3 regions of the Streptomyces sp. NPDC048258 genome follow, and region 3 is predicted to be linked to each of the others. Evidence: riboswitches for the same ligand, from Rfam matches in the RefSeq annotation. Region 3 holds a riboswitch; each other region holds the start of a gene.
The links. A riboswitch is a leader RNA that binds a small molecule or an ion and turns the genes downstream of it on or off. The one in region 3 is predicted to bind thiamine pyrophosphate.
Positions count from the first base shown of each region.

Region 1: it holds a riboswitch for thiamine pyrophosphate, as region 3 does, so the genes downstream of both, ACGFYQ_RS07045 (thiamine ABC transporter substrate binding subunit) here and thiO (glycine oxidase ThiO) in region 3, are expected to answer to the same signal.
Region 2: it holds a riboswitch for thiamine pyrophosphate, as region 3 does, so the genes downstream of both, thiC (phosphomethylpyrimidine synthase ThiC) here and thiO (glycine oxidase ThiO) in region 3, are expected to answer to the same signal.

Region 1 covers NZ_JBICZH010000002.1:625,092-630,768, forward strand. Annotated here, with positions in the region: gene frr (ribosome recycling factor) at 6-563, shown strand; gene ACGFYQ_RS07035 (phosphatidate cytidylyltransferase) at 563-1,639, shown strand; gene rlmN (23S rRNA (adenine(2503)-C(2))-methyltransferase RlmN) at 1,733-2,845, shown strand; TPP riboswitch at 2,920-3,029, shown strand; gene ACGFYQ_RS07045 (thiamine ABC transporter substrate binding subunit) at 3,115-4,215, shown strand; gene ACGFYQ_RS07050 (ABC transporter permease) at 4,311-5,677, shown strand, end outside.
Region 2 covers NZ_JBICZH010000006.1:181,957-187,633, reverse strand. Annotated here, with positions in the region: gene ACGFYQ_RS16635 (hypothetical protein) at 881-1,033, shown strand; gene thiC (phosphomethylpyrimidine synthase ThiC) at 1,117-2,904, opposite strand; TPP riboswitch at 2,898-3,043, opposite strand; gene ACGFYQ_RS16625 (YibE/F family protein) at 3,083-4,507, shown strand; gene ACGFYQ_RS16620 (SsgA family sporulation/cell division regulator) at 4,570-5,019, opposite strand; gene ACGFYQ_RS16615 (IclR family transcriptional regulator) at 5,117-5,677, opposite strand, start outside.
Region 3 covers NZ_JBICZH010000001.1:824,261-829,937, forward strand. Annotated here, with positions in the region: gene pknB (Stk1 family PASTA domain-containing Ser/Thr kinase) at 1-1,219, opposite strand, end outside; gene ACGFYQ_RS03830 (thiazole synthase) at 1,535-2,329, opposite strand; gene thiS (sulfur carrier protein ThiS) at 2,335-2,553, opposite strand; gene thiO (glycine oxidase ThiO) at 2,550-3,719, opposite strand; TPP riboswitch at 3,717-3,829, opposite strand; gene ACGFYQ_RS03845 (NAD(P)/FAD-dependent oxidoreductase) at 3,911-5,131, shown strand; gene ACGFYQ_RS03850 (Rv2175c family DNA-binding protein) at 5,199-5,564, shown strand; gene thiE (thiamine phosphate synthase) at 5,642-5,677, shown strand, end outside.

The sequences.
Region 1 (5,677 bases), on a different contig from region 3:
ACGTGGTGACCGAAGAGATCCTCCTCGAGGCCGAGGAGAAGATGGAAAAGGCCGTCGTCGTCGCCAAGGAAGACTTCGCCGCGATTCGCACCGGTCGTGCGCACCCGGCGATGTTCAACAAGATCGTGGCGGAGTACTACGGCGCCATCACGCCCATCAACCAGCTCGCGTCCTTCTCGGTGCCCGAGCCGCGCATGGCGATCGTGACCCCGTTCGACAAGAGCGCCCTGCGCAACATCGAGCAGGCCATCCGCGACTCCGACCTCGGCGTCAACCCGAGCAACGACGGCAGCATCATCCGGGTGACCTTCCCCGAGCTGACGCAGGACCGCCGCAAGGAGTACATCAAGGTCGCGCGCACCAAGGCCGAGGACTCCAAGATCTCCCTGCGCGCCGTCCGCCGCAAGGCGAAGGACGCCCTTGACAAGCTCGTCAAGGACAAGGAGGCCGGCGAGGACGAGGTGCGCCGCGCGGAGAAGGAGCTCGACGACACCACCGCGAAGTACGTCGCGCAGGTGGACGAGCTGCTCAAGCACAAGGAAGCCGAGCTCCTCGAAGTCTGATGAACGACTCTTCCTGGCAGCCGGAGCCCGTTCCGGCGGGTCCCGCATACGATGCGCAGGTGGGCCCGCACACTCGGCCCATGCCCATCGTGCCCGATGCCGCCGGCCGTGACTTCGACGACCGGGAAGCACGCGATCGGGGGGCCGCCCCGGACGGCGGCCTCCTCTTCCGCGCCGAGACGCCGCCGCAGGAGCCCATGCCCAGCCCCCCGCCCCCGCATGCCCCGCAGCCGCAGGACTCCTCGCCACCGCCGCCGAAGAAGCGCGCGGGGCGGGACCTGCGTGCCGCCATAGGGGTCGGCGTCGGCCTCGGCGCGGTCATCTTCGCCTCGCTGCTGATCGTCAAGGCGGTCTTCGTCGGCGTCATCGTCGTGGCGGTCGTCGTGGGCCTGTGGGAGCTCACCTCCCGGCTGCAGGAGAAGAAGGGCATCAAGGCCCCGCTGGTGCCGCTCGCCATCGGCGGCGCGGCCATGGTCATCGCCGGATACGTCCGCGGTGCCGAGGGCGCCTGGGTGGCGATGGCCCTGACGGTGCTGGCGGTCCTCGTCTGGCGGATGACCGAGCCGCCCGAGGACTACCTCAAGGACGTCACGGCGGGTGCCTTCGCGGCGTTCTACGTGCCCTTCCTGGCCACCTTCGTCGCCATGCTGCTCACCGCCGACGACGGGCCGCAGCGGGTGATCACCTTCCTGCTCCTGACCGTGGTCAGCGACACCGGGGCCTACGCGGTCGGCTGGCGCTTCGGCAAGAACAAGCTCGCGCCGCGCATCAGCCCCGGAAAGACCCGCGAGGGACTGTTCGGCGCGGTGGCCTTCGCGATGGCGGCCGGTGCGCTGTGCATGGAGTTCCTGATCGACGGCGGCTCCTGGTGGCAGGGCCTGCTGCTGGGCCTCGCGGTCGCGGTCAGTGCCACGCTGGGCGACCTCGGCGAGTCGATGATCAAGCGGGACCTGGGCATCAAGGACATGGGCACCCTGCTGCCGGGACACGGCGGGATCATGGACCGGCTCGACTCGCTGCTGCCGACGGCTCCGGTGGTGTGGCTGCTGCTGGCCGCGTTCGTGGGTACGGGCTGACCTGCGGAAAGGCGTCGTAACACGCCGGGCGGTTACTCTTGGAAGGCGCGCTGCTTCTGCGGCGCGCCTTTCGTCTTACAAGGAGTACCTGCCATGGCCCGCCCTGTTCCGGGAGAGCTCACCTTCGTCGCCCCGCGCGGAGCCAAGAAGCCGCCCCGGCACCTCGCCGACATGACCCCGGCCGAGCGCCGTGAGGCGGTCGCCGCGATCGGCGAGAAGCCGTTCCGGGCCAAGCAGCTCTCGCAGCACTACTTCGCGCGCTACGCGCACGACCCGGCCGAGTGGACCGACATCCCCGCGGGCTCCCGCGAGAAGCTCCAGCAGGAGCTCCTCCCGGACCTGATGAACGTCCTCCGGCACATCTCGTGCGACAACGACACCACCCGCAAGACCCTGTGGAAGCTGCACGACGGCACGCTCGTCGAGTCCGTGCTGATGCGCTACCCCGACCGGGTCACCATGTGCATCTCCTCGCAGGCCGGCTGCGGCATGAACTGCCCGTTCTGCGCCACCGGCCAGGCGGGTCTGGACCGCAACCTGTCCACCGCCGAGATCGTGCACCAGATCGTCGACGGCATGCGCGCGCTGCGCGACGGCGAGGTCCCCGGCGGCCCGGCGCGCCTGTCGAACATCGTCTTCATGGGCATGGGCGAGCCGCTGGCCAACTACAACCGCGTGGTCGGCGCCATCCGCCGGCTCACCGACCCGGAGCCCGACGGCCTGGGCCTGTCGCAGCGCGGTATCACCGTCTCCACCGTCGGCCTGGTCCCGGCCATGCTGCGCTTCGCCGACGAGGGCTTCAAGTGCCGCCTCGCGGTCTCGCTGCACGCCCCCGACGACGAGCTGCGCGACACCCTGGTCCCCGTGAACACCCGCTGGAACGTCCGCGAGGTGCTCGGCGCCGCCTGGGAGTACGCCGAGAAGTCCGGCCGCCGGATCTCCATCGAGTACGCCCTGATCCGCGACATCAACGACCAGGCCTGGCGTGGTGACCTGCTGGGCAAGCTGCTCAAGGGCAAGCGTGTCCACGTCAACCTCATCCCGCTGAACCCGACGCCCGGATCCAAGTGGACCGCCTCGCGGCCCGAGGACGAGAAGGCCTTCGTGGAGGCGATCGCCCGGCACGGCGTGCCCGTGACCGTACGGGACACCCGCGGCCAGGAGATCGACGGCGCGTGCGGCCAGCTGGCCGCTTCGGAGCGCTGAGTTCCGACTGCGTCGGTTTCCGGCCACGACCGGTCACAATCGGCCACGGGGTACCCTGTGGCCGAACCAATTTCATATTCCGACAGGGGAGCGCCACAGCGCTGAGAGTGCGGTATCCGTCATCCGCAGACCCTCTGAACCTCGCCCCGGTCATTCGGGGTAGGAAGTTCGGTCACCACTCAAGCTGTTGCGCCCTGCCCGGCGTCCGCTCCCACAGAGCGCCGGGCAGGGCCGCGTCTTCTCCTGGACATCCCAGGAGGAATTCACCAGTGAGCACCACCAAGAGGATCGCGGGCGCGGCGCTCGCGGCCGCGCTGGGCGTCACCGCGCTCAGCGCCTGCGGCGGCGGCGACGCCAAGGACAAGCCCGCGGGCGCGAGCGACGCCCCCAAGTCCAAGACCGTCACGCTTGTCTCCCACGACTCCTTCGTCGTGTCCGAGCCGGTCCTCAAGGAGTTCGAGCAGCAGAGCGGCTACACCGTCAAGGTGCTGAAGTCCGGGGACGCGGGTGCCGCGCTCAACCAGGAGATCCTCACCAAGGGCTCCCCGCGCGGCGACGTCTTCTTCGGCGTGGACAACACCCTGCTCTCGCGCGCCCTCGACAACGGCATCTTCACGCCGTACGAGGCCAAGGGCCTGGCCGGCGTGAAGCCGGAGTACGTGCTCGACAAGGAGCACCGGGTCACGCCGATCGACTCCGGTGACATCTGCGTCAACTACGACAAGCAGTACTTCGCGGACAAGAAGCTCGCCCCGCCGCAGACGCTGGACGACCTGGTCAAGCCGGAGTACAAGAACCTGCTGGTCACCGAGAACGCCGCGACCTCCTCGCCCGGCCTCGGCTTCCTGCTCGCCTCCGTCGGCAAGTACGGCGAAGAGGGCTGGAAGGACTACTGGAGCAAGCTCAAGGCCAACGGCGTCGAGGTCGTCGACGGCTGGGAGCAGGCCTACAACGAGCGCTTCTCCGGCTCCGCGGGCGGCAAGAAGGCCAAGGGCGACCGGCCGCTGGTCGTCTCCTACGCCTCCAGCCCGCCGGTCGAGGTGCTGTACGGCGAGCCGCAGCCGGCCGAGGCCCCGACGGGCGTCTCCACCGGCACCTGCTTCCGCCAGATCGAGTTCGCGGGTCTGCTGAAGGGCGCGAAGAACGAGGAGGGCGGCAAGGCCCTCGTGGACTTCCTGATCAGCAAGAAGTTCCAGGAGGACATGCCCCTCCAGATGTTCGTGAACCCGGTGACGAAGGACGCTTCCCTGCCGGAGCTGTTCACGAAGCACGGTGTGGTGATCGAGAAGCCGGAGAGCGTCGCTCCCGAGACCATCGCCAAGAACCGTGAGCAGTGGGTCAAGGCATGGACCTCGCTCGTCGTGAAGTAAGCGGCACCAAGGAGCCGGGTGCGGCGCCGGGGGGCGCCGCACCGGGCCCCGGCCCTCGCGAGGGCGGGCGGGCGACCGCGGTGCGGCTCGCCCTGATGGCCGTACCCCTCGTCTTCTTCGGGCTGTTCTTCGCCTATCCCGTCGCCGCGATCGTCGGGCGCGGGCTCAAGACCGACGACGGCTGGCAGTTCGGCCGGATCGGCGAGGTGATCGCCCGGCCGGACATCGCCGACGTGCTGTGGTTCACCACCTGGCAGGCGCTCGCGTCCACCGCGCTCACGCTGCTGATCGCACTTCCCGCCGCGTACGTCTTCGCGCGCTTCGACTTCCCCTGCAAGCAGCTGCTGCGGGCGGTGGTGACCGTCCCCTTCGTGCTGCCGACCGTGGTGGTCGGCACCGCGTTCCTCGCGCTGGTCGGCCGGGGCGGTCTGCTGGACGAGCTGTGGGGCGTCCGGCTGGACACCACCGTGTGGGCGATCCTGCTCGCGCACGTCTTCTTCAACTACGCCGTCGTCGTACGGACGGTCGGCGGGCTCTGGGCGCAGCTGGACCCGCGGCAGGAGGAGGCCGCCCGTGTGCTGGGCGCCGGACGGTTCGCCGCCTGGCGGCGGGTGACGCTGCCCGCGCTGGCCCCGGCGGTGGGCGCCGCCTCGCTGATGGTGTTCCTGTTCACCTTCAGCTCCTTCGGCGTCGTACAGATCCTGGGCGGGCCCTCGTACTCCACCCTGGAGGTCGAGGTCTACCGGCAGACCGCGCAGCTCCTGGACCTGTCCACGGCCGCCGTGCTGACGATGGTGCAGTTCGCGGCGATCGGCGGGGTCCTCGCCGTGCACGCACGGACGGTGCGCCGGCGGGAGACCGCGCTGCGGCTCGTGGACCCGGGGCGCACGGCGCACCGGCCGCGCGGCTGGGCCCAGCGGGGCCTGCTGGGCGGGGTCCTGCTGACGGTCGCCCTGCTGATCGTGGCCCCGCTGGCGGTCCTGGTGGAGCGGTCCTTCGACGCTCCCGGCGGATACGGCCTCGGCTTCTACCGGGCGCTGCAGGACGCGGGCGCCGGTGGCGGCACGTTCCTGGTGCCGCCGCTGGAGGCGATCTGGAACTCGCTCCAGTACGCGCTCGCCGCCACCGCCATCGCCCTGGTCATCGGGGGGCTCGCGGCCGCCGCGCTGACACGGCGCGCGGGTCGCTTCGTACGGGGCTTCGACGCGCTGCTGATGCTGCCGCTCGGGGTGTCCGCCGTGACGGTGGGTTTCGGCTTCCTGATCACCCTGGACGAGCCGCCGCTGGATCTGCGGACCTCGTGGATCCTGGTGCCGCTCGCGCAGGCGCTGGTGGGCGTGCCCTTCGTCGTACGGACCATGCTGCCGGTCCTGCGCGCCGTCGACGCGCGGCTGCGCGAGGCGGCCGCCGTGCTCGGCGCTTCCCCGCTGCGGGCGTGGCGGGAGGTGGACCTGCCGCTGGT
Region 2 (5,677 bases), on a different contig from region 3:
ACCCGTAGCGCCGGTGGCACCCGTCGCACCGTCCGCACCGTCGACGCCATCCGCACCCGTCGCGCCCGTCGCGCCATCGGTACCCGTGGCACCCGTCGCACCGGTGGCGCCCGTCGCACCGTCCGCACCGTCGACGCCATCCGCACCCGTCGCGCCCGTAGCGCCATCGGTACCCGTCGCACCGGTGGCACCGTCGACGCCGTCCGTACCTGTGGCACCCGTGGCACCCGTGGCTCCGGTCGCACCTGTAGCCCCGGTGGCTCCGTCGGCGCCGTTCTCACCCTTCGGACCCCTGGGGCCCGTCGGACCCGTCGGACCCTGCTTGCACTCGTCGTCGCCGCCACCACCGCGCGGACCGGCCTGGGCAGCCGCTCTCGGATCGTAATCGTGCTTGTCCGACTTGCAGTGGTCATCCGCGGGGGCCGCCACCCGGACCGCCTCGGTCGCCTGGATGGCCTGAGCCGTGGCGACCGCGGGGCTGGACATGCCCGCCATGACCAGGGCAAGCGATGCGAGGGTGCCGCCAGTCAGCCAACTGCTCCGCCTGGGCAGCGGACCAAGGATTGACCTGGTCCTTTTCTCAGGGCGCATACCACTCCTTCTCGAATCCGATCGAACGACGTGCGGTGGGGCCTCTCGGGCCACCTCGGTCATCGTGGGAATCGCTGCCGCGAGGGGCGGGACACCTCGCAGATAAGTCCACTAATCGGACTAGTGATGCGACGCCAATGGCCTCTGTGACGGACACGGCCCGACCTTGCCCCTTGCGGTCGAGCTTGCTTGCACGGCCCGACAGGGATGCCTACGGTCGGCTTACGTCATCTTCAGCTCTTCATCGACGCCGACGACCACGGCCCGTTCCTCGGCTGGAGCGCGAGCCGTGAGGACGTCGTGCACGACGACTTCGAGCAACTTCCACGACGTGATGGTGGGCGTCGCCAAGCTGCTCGGGGGCGCCGACGCAGGCATCCGCGAGATGACGGACGCCAAGCACGAGACAGCGGAGTACCAGCGCGATCTGTACGGGGCCTGAGGCGCCGGATCAGCGCGACACGGGCGGACCCGCGACTCCCCCTCATGGGTCGCGGGTCCGCTCCGTAGCTCCTGTCGACCGCCTCAGTCGGCCAGCGGCAGGTAGACGCGGTTGCCCGAGGCCGCGAACTCGGCGGACTTCTCCGCCATGCCCGCCTGGATCTCCTCGGCCTTCAGGTCGCCGCCGTGCTCGCGGCGGATGTCCTGCGAGATCTTCATCGAGCAGAACTTCGGACCGCACATGGAGCAGAAGTGCGCGGTCTTGGCCGGCTCGGCGGGCAGCGTCTCGTCGTGGAACTCACGGGCCGTGTCCGGGTCGAGGGCCAGGTTGAACTGGTCCTCCCAGCGGAACTCGAACCGCGCGTCCGACAGCGCGTCGTCCCACTCCTGGGCACCGGGGTGCCCCTTGGCCAGGTCCGCCGCGTGCGCCGCGATCTTGTACGTGATGACGCCGGTCTTGACGTCGTCACGGTTGGGCAGGCCCAGGTGCTCCTTGGGAGTGACGTAGCAGAGCATCGCCGTGCCCCACCAGGCGATCATCGCGGCGCCGATGCCCGAGGTGATGTGGTCGTACGCGGGCGCGACGTCCGTGGTCAGCGGGCCGAGCGTGTAGAACGGCGCCTCCTCGCAGATCTCCTGCTGGAGGTCGATGTTCTCCTTGATCTTGTGCATCGGGACGTGACCCGGGCCCTCGATCATCGTCTGGACGTTGTGCCGCTTGGCGATCGTGTTCAGCTCGCCCAGCGTCTTCAGCTCCGCGAACTGCGCCGCGTCGTTGGCGTCCGCGATGGAGCCGGGGCGCAGGCCGTCACCCAGCGAGTAGGTGACGTCGTACGTCGCGAGGATCTCGCAGAGCTCCTCGAAGTTCGTGTAGAGGAAGTTCTCCTTGTGGTGCGCCAGGCACCACGCGGCCATGATCGAGCCGCCGCGCGAGACGATGCCGGTCTTGCGGCGGGCGGTCAGCGGCACGTAGGGCAGCAGCACGCCGGCGTGGACCGTCATGTAGTCGACGCCCTGCTCGGCCTGCTCGATGACCGTGTCCTTGTAGATCTCCCAGGTCAGGTCCTCGGCACGGCCGTCGACCTTCTCCAGCGCCTGGTAGAGCGGGACGGTACCGATCGGGACGGGGGAGTTGCGCAGCACCCACTCGCGCGTGGTGTGGATGTTGCGGCCGGTCGAGAGGTCCATGACCGTGTCGGCGCCCCACTTGGTGGCCCAGGTCATCTTGTCGACCTCCTCCTCGATGGAGGAGGTGACGGCGGAGTTGCCGATGTTGGCGTTGACCTTCACCAGGAACCGCTTGCCGATGATCATCGGCTCGATCTCCGGGTGGTTCACGTTCGCCGGAAGCACCGCGCGGCCTGCGGCGATCTCCTCGCGGACGACCTCGGGGGAGACGTTCTCGCGGATCGCGACGTACTCCATCTCCGGGGTGATCTCGCCCCGGCGGGCGTACGCGAGCTGCGTGACGGCGGCGCCGCCACGGCCCCGGCGGGGCTGGCGGGGGCGGCCCGGGAAGACCGCGTCGAGGTTCTTGAGCCCGCCGCGCGGCGAGGTGTGCTTGATTCCGTCGTCCTCGGGGCGCACGGGACGTCCCGCGTACTCCTCGGTGTCGCCGCGGCCGATGATCCAGTTCTCGCGCAGCGGCGCGAGACCCCGGCGCACGTCGGTCTCGATCTGGGGGTCGGTGTACGGACCGGACGTGTCGTAGAGCGTCACGTCCTTGCCGTTGGTGAGGTGGACCTGGCGGACCGGCACCCGGATGTCGGGGCGGGAGCCCGCCACGTAGCCCTTGTGCCAGCCCGGCTTGCGCTCGGTCGAGCCGTCGCCGTCCTGGCTGACGGCAGGCGTGCATGCGTCCTGAATGGTCATGAGACCTATCTCCCTACGCCGGCATTACCCGGTAACAGGTTCGGCGGTCGACGCAGCCTCCTCCCGTACGCATCCGTGATGCGCGTACGGTGATCAGCGTCCTCTCAGCCCGGTGCTCCGAGCTCCCGCGTTGTGCAAAGTAGCCCCCACGCTAGCGTCATCCATGGCGTGCTGAACAGTGGGCCCCCTCATCTCTTGCGATGATCTGCTGGTGACGACCTCGCCGCAGCCCCCCATCGAGCCCACGGATCCCACTGGCCACTCGGGCCACGCGCACCCGGGTTCCGGGCACCCTGCCGGCCATTCCCACGGGCATTCCCACGGGCACGGCCACGGCCCGGCGGCCCCCGTCTCGAAGCACCTGCGCAAGGTCATCGCGGCCGTGCTGATCCCCTTCGCCGCCGCCGTCTTCGTCGGCATGGCGGTGCTCTGGCCGGGCGGCGCCCCCGCCCACGAGCGCACGGGGGTCGGTTTCGACCGGCAGACGCAGCAGGGCACGGTCGTCTCGCTCGAACAGGTCGACTGCAAATCGGTGAACGCCTCGCAGGTCCCGCCCACCGGCGACACGTCCACTCCCGAGGGCCGCGAGGCCCAGGCGGCGCAGACCGGTGAGTGCAAGAAGGCCACCGTCGAGGTCGGCACCGGACCGGACAAGGGCCGCACCTTCGTGGAGATCGTCCAGCCGGGCGCGCCACGGCAGTTGGCGAAGGGTCAGGGGGTGGTGGTCGCGTACGCGCCGGACGCCCCGCGGGACCTCCAGTACTCGGTGATCGACGTGAACCGCAAGTTCCCCTTGGCGCTGCTGGCCTTGATCTTCGCGGTCGCCGTCGTCCTGGTCGGCCGGATGCGCGGGCTGTTCGCACTGATCGCGCTGATCATCAGCTTCGGCGTGCTGACCCTCTTCATCCTCCCGGCCATCTTGCAGGGGTCGAATCCGCTGGTCGTCGCCGTCATCGGCGCGAGCGCCATCATGCTCATCGCTCTGTACATCTGCCACGGGCTGACCGCCCGCACCTCGGTCGCCGTCCTCGGCACGCTCGTCTCGCTGCTGCTGATCGGGCTGCTGGGCTCGGTGTTCATCGACTGGGCGTTCCTCAGCGGAAACACCGACGACAACACGGGCCTGATCCACGGGCTCTACCCGGGCATCGACATGAGCGGTCTGCTGCTCGCGGGCATCATCATCGGATCGCTGGGCGTGCTCGACGATGTGACGGTCACGCAGACCTCCGCGGTCTGGGAACTCCATCAGGCCGACCCGTCGATGGGGTCGCGCGCCCTCTACCGGGCGGCCATCCGGATCGGGCGCGACCACATCGCGTCGGTGGTCAACACGCTCGTACTCGCCTACGCGGGTGCCGCGCTCCCCCTGCTCCTGCTGTTCTCGATCGCGAACAGCAGCATGGGGTCGGTGGCCAACAGCGAGCTGGTCGCGGTGGAGATCGTACGGACCCTCGTGGGCTCGATCGGCCTCGTGGCCTCGGTTCCCGTGACGACGGCGCTGGCCGCCCTGGTCGTTTCCGCCGACCGGCCGGGGACCCCGGTCGCCGGGCCGGCGTCGGAGCCGGCCCGTGGCGGCCGGGGCCGCCGTCGCAAGCGCTGAAAGGTTGTTGCGGGAGGAACAGCGTGGCCGGCGCGGCTGGTCGGTGCGCGCACGGCGGCGCGTCACCCCGCGTTCTGCTCGTTCTGCCGGGATTCGGCCAGGATCTTGCCGAGCGCCTCGTCGAGGTTCTCCTCGAAGTCACCCAGGTTGCGCTCCTGGCCGAGCGGGACGAGCCGGTCGGTGCGGTCGAGGAACGCGACGAGCGGCGCCGCGCTGGCGCGGAACAGGGCCCGGTCACCGCCGACCTGGAGGCGGATGTGGACATCGGACAGGTCCTCGGGATCGGTCGGGGCGATGTGCACATCGCCGTCGCCGCACGGTTTGTTGATGCCGTCGAGGAGGAGCTCCCGGCCGAACGCCCAGGTCACGGGCGCATCTCCGGGAAGGTGGAAGGTCAGGCGGACTGCGTAGGGGTCCCGAGCGTCGTACCGGAGTTCCACCGGGATCCGGAACGAGAGCTCCTCGGAAACGAGGAAGCTCATCATGACCTCTGCCTGTACCGACTCGCGCATTGACTACCCCGCTGTAGTGGAAGTGGCCAGGAATGATCCCCCAGGGCCCTCTTGACAAGAGTGGTGGAAGCGCTAGCAGATCACAAGGAGTGAGTTTTCAGATACTGATAGAGAACGAGAGGGTGCTCAACAGCGCGCCTACTTCACTCCGTAGTCGATCGACTACATAAAGCAACCGGTCTTCTTGGTGCAGGGGAAGGGAAATCGCCATCGTCGCGGCGGTGTCGCCGGCGGTGATGGGGATGGCCGCACAGACCGTGCCCAGGGCGTACTCCTGACGCTCCGTAACCGGCTGCATCCGCTCCAGGGACGCGATCCGCTGTTCCAAGGACCGCTGATCGGCCACGGTGTAGGGGGTGATGGCCTCGACCGGGTGCCGGTCGTAGTAGTCCTTGCGCGTCTTCTCGTCGAGCTGGCCGAGCAGGCACTGACCGATGGCGTGCGCGTGGCCGGTCTCGCGGAAATCGGCCCACTCCTCGCAGGCCGGGCTGGCCGGGGTGTCCGAGACGCCCACGAGCTCGATCTCACCCTCGCGGAAGACCGCGAAGTAGACGGGGGCCCCGACCGAGTCGCGGAAGTGCGCGAGGGAGTCGAGGATCATGCTGCGACGTTTCTGCTGGAGTCCGCCGCCGGCGAGCCGCCCGGCCGCGTCGCCGAG
Region 3 (5,677 bases):
AGGCGTCGCTGAACTTCCGGTCGACCCGCTTCACGCCGAGGCCGGCCGCGGACAGCTGGGACTTGGCCTGCTCCTCGGTCTTGCCGAGGAGGTTGGGGACCTTGGTGAACTGGCCGGAGTTGATGTACCAGACGCCCGTGCCGAGGCCGAGGGCCAGCAGGACGCCGACGACGACGAGGAGCGTGCCGCGGCGCGGCCGGCGCCGGCCTGGGTCCGGTGCCGGGGCGGGCGGCGGCGGGGGCGGCATCTCCAGCCGGGAGGTGTGGTGCACGGGCTGGTGTGCGGCCACCGGGCGCGGGATCACGCCGGTGCGGTCCTCGGCGGACGACCGCTCCTCGGCGCGAGCCTGCGGCGGCACGGCGTCCAGCTCGGCGTCGCTGAGCCGGAGCCGGGCCTCGCGGGCGAGGCCGAGCAGCGCGGCGGCGTCGGAGGGGCGCAGCTCCGGATTGCGCGCGGTGGCGTGCGCGACGAGCTCGTCGAGACCGACGGGGAGCCCGGGGACGGCGGCCGACGGCGGCGGTACGTCTTCGTGCAGGTGCTGGAAGAGCACCTGGGCGGGGGAGCCGCCGGTGTGGGGCTTGGAGCCGGTGAGCATCTCGTAGAGGACGACACCGCAGGCGTAGACGTCCACGCGGGTGTCGCTGACGCCGTTCTCGATCTGCTCGGGGGCCAGGTAGGAGACGGTGCCGAGGACGGACCCGGTGGTGTTCGTGACGGAGTCCACGGACCGGACCAGCCCGAAGTCGGCGACCTTCACCCGGCCGTCGTCGCCGATCAGGACGTTCTCGGGCTTCATGTCGCGGTGCACGAAGCCGGCCCGGTGGGCGGCACCGAGGGCGGCGAGCACGGGCTCCAGGATGTCGAGCGCGGCCCGGGGCTGGAGGGCGCCGCGCTCGCGGAGCACGTCGCGCAGGGTGCAGCCGGAGACGTATTCCATGGCCAGGTAGACGTACGGCCCGTCCGTGCCCTGGTCGAAGACGGCGACGACATTGGGGTGGGCGAGCCGGGCCACGGACTTCGCCTCCCGGATGAACCGGTCGACGAAGGCGGCGTCCGCGGCGAGCGCCGGGTGCATGACCTTCAGGGCCAGGACGCGGTCCAGGCGGGTGTCGACGGCCCGGTAGACCGTGGCCATGCCGCCGGCCGCGATGCGGGCGTCGACGCGGTAGCGGCCGTCGAGCACGCGCCCGACGAGGGGGTCATCCAGGGTCGTATCCACCCGGCGATTCTACGAGGGGCCGGTGCGGGCCGAACCCGCCGCCCGGTGCCTTGCAGCGCACCTGTGACGTGACCCCCGGGCACGCGCCGCCGCCGGGCCGACCCCCGCGCCTCAAACGCCGGCGGGCTGAAAGACCGGGGCTCCGCCCCGCACCCCGCGCCTCAAACGCCGGCGGGGCTCAAAGATCCGGGCTCCGCCCCGGACCCCGCGCCTCAAACGCCGGCGGGGCTGGATTTTGGCTGGTGCCGTCTGCTTGGCGCGGGCGCGGAGCGCCGTAGGGGGTCCGGGGCGGAGCCCCGGCAGGCGGGCCGCAGGTCAGAACGCCGGGCGTTCCGGGTCGAGGGCGGCCCGGCCCTCCGCAGGAGACGAGGCGTGGGCGAAGCGCCGCTGCGGGATGCGCCCCGCGCGACGGGCGAGGCGCCCCGCCGACACCGCGTCCCGCATGGCCGCAGCCATCAGCACCGGCTCCTGCGCCCGCGTCACGGCCGACGCCAGCATCACCGCCGCACAGCCGAGTTCCATCGCCAGCGCCACGTCCGAGGCCGTGCCCGCCCCCGCGTCCAGGATGACGGGGACGGACGCCCGTTCCGTGATCAGCTCGAAGTTGTGCGGATTGCGGATGCCCATCCCCGACCCGATGGGGGACCCGAGCGGCATGATCGCCGCGCAGCCCGCGTCCTCCAGCTTCCGCGCGAGCACCGGATCGTCGTTCGTGTACGGGAGGACCGTGAAGCCCTCGTCCACGAGGACCTCGGCGGCGTCCAGCAGCTCGACGCCGTCGGGCAGGAGGGTCCGCTCGTCCGCGACCACCTCCAGCTTGATCCAGTCGGTGCCCAGCGCCTCCCGCGCGAGCCGTGCCGTGAGCACGGCCTCACCCGCCGTGAAGCACCCCGCCGTGTTCGGCAGGACGGCGATGTCCAGCTTCGACAGGACGGAGAGGACGGATCCCTGGACCGTCGGGTCGAGCCGGCGCATGGCCACCGTGGTGAGTTCGGTGCCGGATGCGACCAGGGCGCGTTCGAGGACGTCCAGGCTCGGGGCGCCGCCCGTACCCATGATCAGGCGGGAGGAGAAGGTCCGGCCGCCGAGGACGAAGAGGTCGTCTGCCATGGCCGTCAGCCTCCCTGGACCGCGGTGAGGACCTCGACCCGGTCGCCCTCGCCCACCGGCGTGAGCGGCCACTGCCCGCGCGGGACCACGGTCTCGTTGAGCGCTGCGGCGACGCCGGAGGGGGCCGCCGTCAGGGTGGCGACCACCGCGTCGAGCGTGGTGCCGGCCGCGACCTCGAGCGGCTCGCCGTTGACGGAGACGGAAACGGAGACGGGGAGGGTCATGCGTACGACTCCTGACGTGCGGCGGAGAACCGGCGGGGGGTGAAGGGGCGTGCGATCGGCGGCAGTTCGCCGGTGGTCAGCAGCTCCGCCAGCACGTCGCCGGTGAGGGGGGTCAGCAGCACCCCGTTGCGGTAGTGCCCGGTGGCCAGGTGCAGGCCGGGCAGGTCGGTCGGGCCGAGCAGCGGGGCGTTGTCGGGGGAGCCCGGCCGCAGCCCCGCGCGGGTCTCGGTGAGCGGGAGTTCGGTGATGCCGGGCACCAGCTCGTGGGCGTCGCGCAGGAGTTCGTAGACCCCGCCCGCGGTGACCGTGGTGTCCCAGCCGAGCTCCTCGCTGGTGGCGCCGACGACGAGTTCGCCGTTCTCGCGCGGGACCAGGTAGACGTGGCTGCCGCGCACGACCGCCCGTACCGTCCGCGACAGGAACGGCGCATAGGCGGCAGGCACCGTGAGCCGCAGCACCTGGCCCTTCACCGGCCGTACGGGGGCCACGACCTCCGGCGGGACGCCCGCCAGCCGCCCGCTGAGCGAGCCCGCCGCCAGCACCACCTGGTCCGCGCGCAGCTCCGTACCGTCGTCGAGCAGGGCCCCGGCCGCCCGGTCGGCGGTGACCAGCAGCCGCTCCGCCGCCGCCCGGTGGACGGCCACGCCGGCCCCCTCACAGGCGGCCAGCAGCGCGGCCGCGAGCCGCCGCGGGTCGACCTGGTGGTCGCCGTCCACCCGCAGGCCGCCCCGGACCCCCGGGGCCAGCATCGGCTCCAGCCGGCGGCACTCCCGGCCGGTGAGCCACTCGGACTCCAGGCCGCAGCGGCGCTGCAGGGCGTGCAGCTCCCGCAGGTGGAGCCGGTCGTCGGCGTCGAGGGCGACGGCGAGGGTGCCGCAGGCCCGGTAGCCGATGTCCAGACCGCCGCTCGCCTCGGCCAGCTCGGCGGCGAACTCCGGATAGCGCGCGGCGGAGGCGAGACCCAGACCCAGCAGGGCCTCCTCGCCGTAGTGCAGCTCGGTCACGGGCGCGAGCATCCCGGCCGCGACCTGGGCGGCGCCCCCGCCGGGGGCCGGGTCGGCCAGTACGGTGCCGAGGCCCCGACGGGCAGCCCGCCAGGCGGTGACGAGTCCGATGATCCCGCCCCCGATGACGAGGACGTCGGATCCCTTCCGAGAAGAATGCATGGGCGTCCAGCCCCTCCCTTCGCCGGCATGACCCGGATCAGGTTCGTACGGTCGGAGGCCGGCCAGCCTCCCTCTCAGCCCGGTGCGCCCGGACTCCCGCGATAGGTACGGTGGCCAGACTAACCCCGGTCCGGACAGCGGGTAAGGCGGCACCTATTCCTGGCGGCCCGTCAGGTGATTAGGGTGGCCGGGTGAGTGAGCAGACGGAGCAGAACCCGAGCGGCGTCGTGATCGTGGGCGCCGGAATGGCCGGCGTGCAGACCGCGGTCGCCCTGCGCGAGCAGGGCTTCACCGGCCCCGTGACCCTGCTGGGCGCCGAGCCCCACCAGCCCTACGACCGGCCACCGCTGTCCAAGGCGGTGCTGCTCGGCAAGGCCGAGGACTCCGCCTTCGACGTGGACTTCGAAGGGCTCGGCATCGAGCTCCGGCTCGGCACGGAGGTCACCGGGCTGCGGGCCGCCGAGCGCGAGCTGGACACCGAGGCGGGACCGGTCCCGTACGGGGTCCTCGTGCTGGCCACCGGCGCCGTGCCGCTGACCCTGCCCGGGACGGAGGGCGTTCCCGGCGTGCACCTGCTGCGGACGCTGGACGACGCGGCGCGGCTGCGCCCGGTCCTGGCCGAGGCGCCCCGGGCGGTGGTCGTCGGCGCGGGCTGGATCGGCGCGGAGTTCGCCACCGCGGCCCGGGAGGCGGGCTGCGAGGTGACCGTGGTCGAGGCGGCGGACCGGGTCCTGGCGGGGGCGCTGCCGGCGGAGGTCGCCGCCCCGATGGCGCGCTGGTACGAGGAGGCGGGCGCCGAGCTGATCACCGGCGCGAAGGTCTCCGGCGTCGAGGAGGGCCGGGTGCTGCTCGCGGACGGGCGCGCCCTGCCGGCCGGCGCGGTGGTGGTGGGTATCGGAGCCCGCCCCGCCACCGGGTGGCTGGCCGGGACCGGCGTCGAACTGGGCCCCGACGGCTCGGTCACCGCCGACGCGTACCTGCGTACCTCCCTGCCCGGGGTGTACGCGGTCGGCGACTGCGCCTCCTTCCCCTCGGCCCGCTACGGGACGCGGCTGCTCGTGCACCACTGGGACAACGCGCTCCAGGGCCCGCGGGCGGTCGCGGCGAACATCCTGGCCGGGGAACCGGTCCAGGTGTACGACCCGGTGCCGTACTTCTGGTCGGAGCAGTTCGGGCGCTTCGTCCAGTACGCAGGCCACCACGCCGGGGCCGACACCCTGCTCTGGCGCGGCGACCCGGCCGGCCCCACCTGGTCGGTGTGCTGGCTGCGCGACGGCGTCCTGGTCGCGGTCCTGGCCGTGGGCCGCCCCCGCGACCTGGCGCAGGGCCGAAAGCTGATCGAGACGGCGGCCGCGGTGGACCCGGCCAAGGTCTCCGACCCGGCGGTTCCGCTCAAGTCGACCCCCTTGTAGTCCCGGCCGGACCACGGACGGGCGGCTCCGGTACCGGGTGCCGGTCCGAGATGGCAGGCTTGTACCCGTGACCGAGATTGACGCAAAGATCGATTCCCTTGTCCCCTCGTGGCTGTACCTCCCCGACATCGCGGAGATGCTCGACATCGAGGTGACCCGGGTCCGCCAGATGGTCAAGGAAGGGCAGCTGATCGCCGTACGCAGGGGCGAGAACCGCGCCCTGCAGGTGCCGGCCCCCTTCATCGACGGCGACAAGGTCGTCAAGGGCCTGGTCGGCCTGCTGACCGTGCTGCGCGACGACCGCTTCACCGAGGAGGAGATCCTTGAGTGGCTCTTCACCGAGGACCCGACCCTGCCCGGCACCCCCGTGCAGGCGCTGAGCGAGAATCGCGGCACGGAGGTGAAGCGCCGCGCTCAGGCGCTCGCCCTCTGACCTGATCCGCATCCGCTCCACCGCGGTGTACGGGCCCGCGGGGCTCGTACACCGCCTCCATCCCGGGGGGTACACCCATGCAGCTGTCCGACGCCCGGCTCTACCTCTGCACG